DNA from 2 places in the Paenibacillus sabinae T27 genome. Region 1 is predicted to be linked to the other one. Evidence: a T-box and tRNA genes for the amino acid it is inferred to sense, from the RefSeq annotation. Region 1 holds a T-box; the other holds one or more tRNA genes.
What was found. A T-box is a leader RNA that pairs with one kind of tRNA and senses whether it is charged. The one in region 1 lies ahead of leuS (leucine--tRNA ligase), so its partner is inferred to be a tRNA-Leu.
Positions count from the first base shown of each region.

Region 2: it encodes a tRNA-Leu, which carries the amino acid that the T-box ahead of leuS (leucine--tRNA ligase) is inferred to sense. The anticodon was not compared.

Region 1 is NZ_CP004078.1:3,910,362-3,914,501, reverse strand. Features, by position in the region: gene PSAB_RS18020 (cysteine desulfurase family protein) at 1-328, shown strand, start outside; gene PSAB_RS18015 (PRC-barrel domain-containing protein) at 433-954, shown strand; gene PSAB_RS18010 (hypothetical protein) at 968-1,177, shown strand; gene PSAB_RS18005 (AI-2E family transporter) at 1,405-2,472, shown strand; T-box leader at 2,534-2,822, shown strand; gene leuS (leucine--tRNA ligase) at 2,888-4,140, shown strand, end outside.
Region 2 is NZ_CP004078.1:218,715-222,854, forward strand. Features, by position in the region: gene PSAB_RS01075 (FecCD family ABC transporter permease) at 1-331, shown strand, start outside; gene PSAB_RS01080 (FecCD family ABC transporter permease) at 331-1,368, shown strand; gene PSAB_RS01085 (ABC transporter ATP-binding protein) at 1,389-2,222, shown strand; tRNA gene PSAB_RS01090 (tRNA-Leu) at 2,429-2,513, shown strand; gene PSAB_RS01095 (MATE family efflux transporter) at 2,619-4,004, shown strand; gene PSAB_RS01100 (ArsC/Spx/MgsR family protein) at 4,108-4,140, shown strand, end outside.

The DNA of each region.
Region 1 (4,140 bases):
TGATCAAGGAATCGGACGGGATGCCTACCATATTAATGGAAATCCTGAGTATGGACTGCCGCATATCACCAACATCAGCTTTCCCGGCGTTCGAACGGACGTTTTGCTGATGAATCTCGATATGGAGGGCATCGCCGCCTCGAGCGGATCAGCCTGCACCTCGGGCTCGCTCGAAATCTCACATGTACTCAAGGCGATGAAGCTGCGGGATGAGTATTTGAACTCGGCGATTCGGTTCAGCACCGGATTGGGTAATACTACTGAAGAAATGGAACTTGTTTCCCGGAAAATTGAAACCATTGTGAACCGGCTGCGTATTAAAGACTAGAGTCTTTATCGCCGGAAAGGTTTTCTCTTCATTTCAGGAGCTTCGGCAGCTTTAAGGCTAGCCAGAATTCTCTTTGGACTCCATAAATGTAAGGAGATTGCGGCATGAAACTCCAGGAATTTGTCGGTCTTAATGTGATTGGAGTCGAGGAAGGTAAAGAGATCGGCAAAATTGTCGATTGCATTTTGGATTCAAACTGGAACATTACGGGTATTGAACTTGAAAGCAAATCTTTTTTCGGCGGTCATGTGAAAGTTGTGGCATGGGAAGACATTGTCGCCTATGGCGAGGATGCCGTGATGATACAGAGCGAGGAGTCCATTCGGAAAATGGACGCAGACAGCATACCCCATACCTTTCTGGACGGCAAGAGCAAACTGAAAGACATGCAGGTCGTGACGGAGACCGGAACGATCCTCGGAACAGTGTCTGATGTTTATTTTGACCAAAAAATGGGAAACACAATAGTAGCATTGGAAATCAGCGATGGTCTGGTGACCGATTTGATGGAAGGCCGTAAATGGCTGCCTTGTCTGCCGGAAATGACGATTGGGGAGAACGCGGTTCTGGTTCCCGCACTCAGTGAAGAACGATTGGAAAAAAATATTAATATCGTTAACGGATAGGTGGAATGTGTGTATGAAGTGTCCAAACTGCGGGTCCAAGGATATCGGAAAGATTGGTTCCCATCAATTTTATTGCTGGGGATGTTTCATTGAACTGACGGTAAACGGCGAGAAAATGTCGGTCTATCAGGTTGAAGAAGACGGCACGCTCAGTTCGCTCGATGATCTGTTCTGCGGAGAAGACCTGGTTCAGGAGTTTCCGCATATTCACGCCACTTCTTGAGGCAAGCTGAACGCTTGTCTCAGGAGTCGGTACATAAAGAGGGCAACGGCGTCCAATCTCCTTGACTGCGGCAAATGTGGCGGGGAGGTTGGGCGTTTTTATTTTAAGAAAAATATTCGGGATAATCGCGTCATCATACAGGTTTTCGAAACATGCGGTTATTTTTCGGCGGACAAACATATACTTACTTTACAAGCCAGTCCAGTTTGGCCGCAGGAGGTAACGCCATGGAGCAATGGCTCGGAAGCAAATGGTTTCGCACGATGGTCGGGGTGCTGCTGGCTCTGATCATTTTGTATTTCGTCTGGCTGCTTCATCCGATGCTGCAGCATATTTTTACTTTTTTGAAGGCGGTGCTGGCTCCTTTTGTGACTGCCATGATTATCTCGTATGTGCTTAATCCGGTTGTCAGTCTGCTGGCCCAAAGGAAAATGCCGCGCGGTGTGGCCGTCCTACTGATTTATGCCGTATTCCTCACTGCAATCGCGGTCATCGCCGTTAATCTGATCCCGATGTTCATAAAACAGCTCGAAGAGCTAAATGAGCATTTGCCGGAGATGACTTTAAGGGCGCAGGGGCTTATGCACAGCATGAATACCCGTCTAATCCCGCCGGGAGTGGAGATGGGGATGAACAACTGGTTTTTTCAACTGGAAAATCGTCTGGCCAAAGGAATCTCGAATTTTCTCGACCATATCGGCACGACGATCGGCGTCCTGTTCGACGCTTTTATCGTCCCCTTTCTGGTGTTCTATATTTTGAAGGACTTCGATGTATTCGAACGGGCGCTTGTGTCCTGTCTCCCGCGTTCCCGCCGCAAATCCATCGTGACGATGTTAAAAGATATCGACGAGGCGCTCGGCAATTATATCCGCGGCCAGTTTCTGGTCAGTCTGATCATCGGCACAATGGCTTATATCGGCTACGCTTTGATCGGAATGCCGTATGCGCTGCTGTTCGCGAGCCTTGTGGCCATATTTGAACTCGTTCCGTATTTGGGGCCATTTCTCGGCGCGGCTCCCGCCATCGTGATGGCGTCGACCATTTCATTTCGCATGGTGCTGATGGTCGTCGTGGTGAACACACTGTGCCAAATGCTGGAGAGCAATGTCATCTCGCCGCAGGTCGTGGGCCGGACGCTGCACTTGCACCCTCTGCTTATTATTTTTGCCCTGCTGGTGGGGGGCGAAATTGCCGGTATTGTCGGCCTGATTCTGGCGGTTCCCGTGTTCGCGGCCGGTAAAGTCGTCCTTCAGCATCTAATCACCTATTATATGAAGCGGAAGACGGTGTGAGGGAATGCGCATTGACTGGAGAGGCGGCTTCTGTATATAATATTATGGAATATAAACTTCACAGGATTCAATGAAGAGGAGCATTAATTTCGGGTGTGTCACGCAGAGAGCCGGTGTTCTTGGTGCGAGCCGGTTGACGAAGTCGAAATGAACTCGCCTCTGAGAAACGGCGACAACCGCGAGGGACTTCAGAAAGGACAGCAATGCCTGCTGACCGAAGGAAGCTTTCCAAGCGTTAACCGACGTCGGCCCGCCCCCGTTACAGGGCGTTAGAGTGAGCAAGCGGTGATTTGGGAAGTCCGCCTGCTAACTAGGGTGGTACCACGGGAATTCAGCCTCTCGTCCCTAGCGTTATACGCTAGGGATGGGAGGCTTTTTTATTGATTGTTCGCAGCAATTCAAGGAGGAATAGGTTATGAGTGACAACAAGGGGAATACGACTGCCCAGGGTTACCGGGCGCAGGTACTGGAACCGAAATGGCAGAAATATTGGGAAGAGCATCACACGTTCAAAACCGGGGAAGACCCGAGCAAGCCTAAATTTTACGCGCTTGACATGTTTCCTTACCCTTCGGGAGCCGGTCTGCATGTAGGGCATCCGGAAGGCTATACGGCGACGGATATCGTCTCCCGCTACAAGCGGATGCGCGGCTATAATGTGCTTCATCCGATGGGCTGGGACGCTTTCGGCCTGCCGGCCGAGCAGCATGCGCTGGATACGGGACAGCATCCGCGCGATATCACGGTCAAGAACGTCAATAATTTCCGTCGCCAGATCAAATCGCTAGGCTTCTCCTACGATTGGGACCGCGAGATCAGCACAACGGACCCCAGCTACTATAAATGGACGCAGTGGATCTTCATTCAGCTGTACAAACGCGGCCTGGCTTATGTGGCAGAGGTGCCGGTGAACTGGTGTGAGGCGCTTGGCACCGTACTGTCCAACGAAGAAGTCATCGACGGCAAAAGCGAGCGCGGCGGGCATCCCGTCATCCGCAGACCGATGCGCCAGTGGATTCTGCGGATCACCGAATACGCCGAGCGTCTGCTGGAGGATCTGGAAGAGCTGGACTGGACCGAGAGCATCAAGGATATGCAGCGTAACTGGATCGGCAAATCGAAGGGCGCCGAAGTCACCTTCCGCATCGACGGGCATGATGCGGACCTGACCGTGTTTACCACCCGTCCCGACACGCTGTTCGGGGCCAGTTACTGCGTGCTCGCGCCTGAGCACGAGCTGGTCGCATCGATCACAACGGACGCCCAGCGACAGGCTGTGGAGGATTACAAGGAGCTTGCCGCCCGCAAGAGCGATCTGGAGCGGACGGATCTCGCCAAAGAGAAAACCGGCGTGTTCACGGGTGCCTATGCGGTCAACCCGGTCAACGGCGCCAAGCTGCCGATCTGGATCGCCGACTACGTCCTGGCCGGATACGGCACCGGCGCGATTATGGCGGTACCGGGACACGACACCCGCGACTGGGAGTTCGCCAAGCAGTTCGGGCTTGACATCATCGAGGTTGTCCAAGGCGGCAATCTGGAAGAGGAAGCCTACAGCGGCGACGGTCCGCATGTCAATTCCGACTTCTTGAACGGCCTCGACAACGCAGCGGCCATCGCTGCCATGATTGCCTGGCTGGAGGAAAAAGGCGTCGGCACGGGCAAGGT
Region 2 (4,140 bases), 1.6 Mb from region 1:
AGACATAGCTAAAGGATTGGGACAGCAAGTGATATTAGTTAAACTCTTAATGGGAACTGCTATCGTTATGCTGGCTGGAGGATCAGTTGCAGTGGGCGGTTTCATCGGATTTATAGGTTTGATTATTCCTCATATTGTTCGTTTCCTTGTCGGTACTGATTATCGATGGATTATCCCTTACTGTGCAATTTACGGTGCCAGCTTATTATTATTAGCTGATGTAGGAGCAAGATTTGTCATAATGCCTGAGGAAATGCCGATTGGTGTGATGACAGCTATGCTTGGAGCTCCATTTTTCATCTATATGGCACGGAGGGGGACCAATAAGTAATGAGGAAACATACGACTGTACGGAATCGTTCAGGAACCATTTCTTTTTTAATTGATCATAAATCAGTTCTTGTTATCATCGGATTGTTTAGTCTATCGCTGTTATTAGTTGTTATAGGATTATCCGTTGGAAGCACCATGATCAATCCTTTGGAAGTCATTCAACATCTTCTGGGGATGGGCAATAAAGAGCATACATTTGTTATTGAGACGCTTAGACTCCCTAGAATCGTTCTTTCATTTCTTGTAGGAATTTCCCTGGGTGTTTCGGGACTACTTTTACAAGGGATCGTACGAAATCCGCTGGCATCTCCTGATATTATCGGAATAACCGGCGGAGCGGCAGTAACTGCCATTTTGGTGATTACCTTCTTTTCAGAGCTAAGTATACGTTGGATACCGGTAGCAGCAATTACAGGCGCAGGATTGATATCTCTCCTGATTTATGTTTTGGCTTGGAAAGGGGGAGTTACCCCGATTCGGCTTGTACTGATTGGAATTGGAGTTCAGGCGGCAACGGGTGGAATTGTAACGATGATGATCGTTTTAAGCCCTACATACTCTACGAGTGAAGCGTATATTTGGTTGACCGGGAGTGTTTATGGAGCGAATTGGAACAATGTTAAATCAATGCTCCCTTGGGTATTGGTATTTGTTCCGCTTTCATTGGTATTATCCCGAAAAGTAAATGTACAGGAACTGGGAGACGATATGGCTCTTGGTTTAGGGACAAAGGTGCAAACGGATCGCTTTATCTTACTCTTTGTTAGTGTAGCTTTAGCTGGTTCTGCAGTTGCATTTGCAGGCGGAATAGGCTTCGTGGGATTGATTGCGCCTCATATTGCAAGAAAACTGGTAGGCCGGTCATTTGCCAGTTTGGTGCCTGTGTCGGCTCTAATCGGAGGACTCATCGTGGTTTTGGCCGATATTGTTGCCAGAACAGCTTTTCTCCCGCTCGATCTGCCTGCCGGAGTTTTTGTGTCGGGGATCGGAGCTCCGTTTTTTATATATTTGCTGTATCGAAACCGCCATGTTTAAAAGAAGGAGTGAAGGTGAAAATGACTGCTTTGGAAACGAAAGATTTAACATTGGCCTATAGAGAAAAACCTGTTATAAATGGCTTGAATTTAAAACTGCCCAAAGGTGAAATCACGGTATTTGTCGGGAGCAACGGTTGCGGCAAGTCTACGCTGCTCCGATCCTTGGCTCGTTTATTGAAGCCGCTAAGAGGCGCGATCGTGTTGGATGGGCAGAAGATCTCCTCCATGCCAACCAAAGAAGTGGCCAAGCGATTGGCTATTCTCCCCCAAGGGCCTATTGCGCCAGAGGGATTAACCGTGCATCAACTCGTTAGGCAGGGGCGGTATCCGCATCAAAATTGGCTGAAACAGTGGTCTCAAGAGGATGAGAAGAAAGTACAGAAGGCATTGGAGGATACCAATTTAACAGCATTCGCCGATCGTTCCGTTGATTCGCTGTCGGGAGGACAGCGGCAGAGAGCCTGGATTGCGATGACCCTTGCACAGGACACCGACATTATTTTGCTGGATGAGCCTACAACTTATTTGGACATGACTCATCAAATCGAAATCTTAGACCTGTTGTTTGATCTGAATGAGGAAGAAAATCGGACGATCATCATGGTTCTACACGACTTGAATCTGGCTTGCCGGTATGCACATCATATTGTGGCTATTAAGGATCAGCAAGTGTATGCACAAGGTCAGCCGGAGCATGTGATTACAGAAGCGCTGGTCAAAGATGTGTTTCAATTAAATTGTGAAATCGTGCAGGACCCTCTTTATGGATCGCCTATGTGTATCCCTCATGGTAAAGGCAGAAGAAAAATCCAAATGGGCGCCGACGAGATTGTGACGCCGAAGAGTATTTAATCAAGGAAGCGAAGAGAATGGATTACCAACGGCGCTTTGTCTGAGCCTTCCTTCCGGGAACGGGAACCGGACGGGCTCTGCCCTGTCCGGCGGACTTCATGCTTAATAATTTCAAGCCGATTTCATTTCTGTTGAAAAATATGTATTGTCCTCTCGCTCAATTCATGCTATATTACTTTTTGTGCCCGCAATGTTTTACATCATACGCGGTCGTGGCGGAATTGGCAGACGCGCACGGTTCAGGTCCGTGTGGGCTAACCCCCCGTGGAGGTTCGAGTCCTCTCGACCGCATATCTAAATAGATAACTGCAGGTACAATCCTTGAGCAGCTCTTCAATTATGAAGAGCCTTTTTCTTTTTTTCGGCGGTCTATTTTATTGGAAAAGAAGTGAAGTTATGATTCAACCGAACGTGAAGGTGAAGCAGGGATTTCTCGATAAATATTTCTCCGGCGAGGCGATTGATTACCGGCAGATTATCTCGCTGTTCATCCCGATTCTGATTGATCAGGCGTTCGTGGTCGGCCTTAATCTGATCAACACGGCCATGATCAGCTCGGCGGGGGTAGCAGCGGTCAGCGCGGTCAACATGATTGACTCGCTCAATATTTTTCTCATCAGCGTGTTGATTGCGGTAGCGACTGGTGGAACGGTTGTTGTGGCCCAGTATAAAGGAAGCGGCAACCTTCTGATGGTCTCCAAGGCCACCGCCGGAGCCGTGTCCTCAGTGTCTCTGCTCGCGCTGTTTGTCGGGCTGTTCGGCATACTGTTTCATGGCCCGTTGCTTCATCTGCTGTTCGGCGCAGCTGAACCGGATGTTATGGCCAATGCCCGGACATATTTGATCGGAAGCAGTATATCCTACCTGGGAATTGCCGTCGTGGAAGCAGTATGCGGAGCCCTCAGGGGCACCGGAAGAACGCGGGCGTCGCTGGTGCTGTCTCTGATCATGAACCTGATTTATGTACTCCTCAATCTCGTGTTCATCAATCTTTTGCAGATGGGCGTTCTCGGCATGACAATCTCCATCAATGCTGCCCGGTATTTGGGGGCCGCTTGCGCGCTGTATTATTTGTTCCGAATGGACAGCAGCCTGCACATCAAAATCCGCGATATTCTAACTTTCAATTTATCCATGCTGAAAAAAATCATGTTTATCGGTTTGCCGTTCGCAGCGGAGCAGATGTTTTTTAACGGGGGCAAAATTTTGACCCAAATCTTCATCGTCAGTCTTGGAACGTATGCCATTGCCACCAATGCGATTTGCTCCGCTCTGGCCGGAGTGATGCAAATCCCCGCGAATGCGCTCGCTTTGACGATTATTACGGTAGTCGGTCAGTGCATAGGTAGGGAAAATGTCCGGGATGCGAGAAAATTCACCAAATCCTTTATTGTTGCCTCCTCGCTTTCCTTTGCAGTCATGGGGCTATTGATCCTGCCGCTGTTTAATCCGCTCGTATCGCTGTTTAATCCTCCGGCCGAAATTGTGGACGATATTTTCTGGATCGTGCTGATCAATACACTTGCCCAAATCCCGCTGTGGTCGCTCAGCTTTATCATGCCTTCCGCGCTCAGAGCGGCGGGGGATTCGAAATTTACGTCCATCGTTTCCATGCTGTCCATGTGGCTGTTCCGCGTCGTGCTCGGTTATATTTTGGGGATCGTTCTGCATTTGGGCATTCTCGGCGTCTGGCTCGCGATGGATTGCGAATGGGCCGTACGGGGCGCGATCTTCCTGAAGAGATTTCTCGGCAAAAAGTGGTATCAGCACCGGCTTATTTAACAATTGTGTTAAACTCTCGCTGTGGAGGCCCGGAATCATTGCTCGGGATAGAGGGACTGCCTTATGATGGATGTAATCAATCCGTCTAAAGGGGGTACATTAAATGGCGCAAATTATTTTCTATACGAAAAATGGC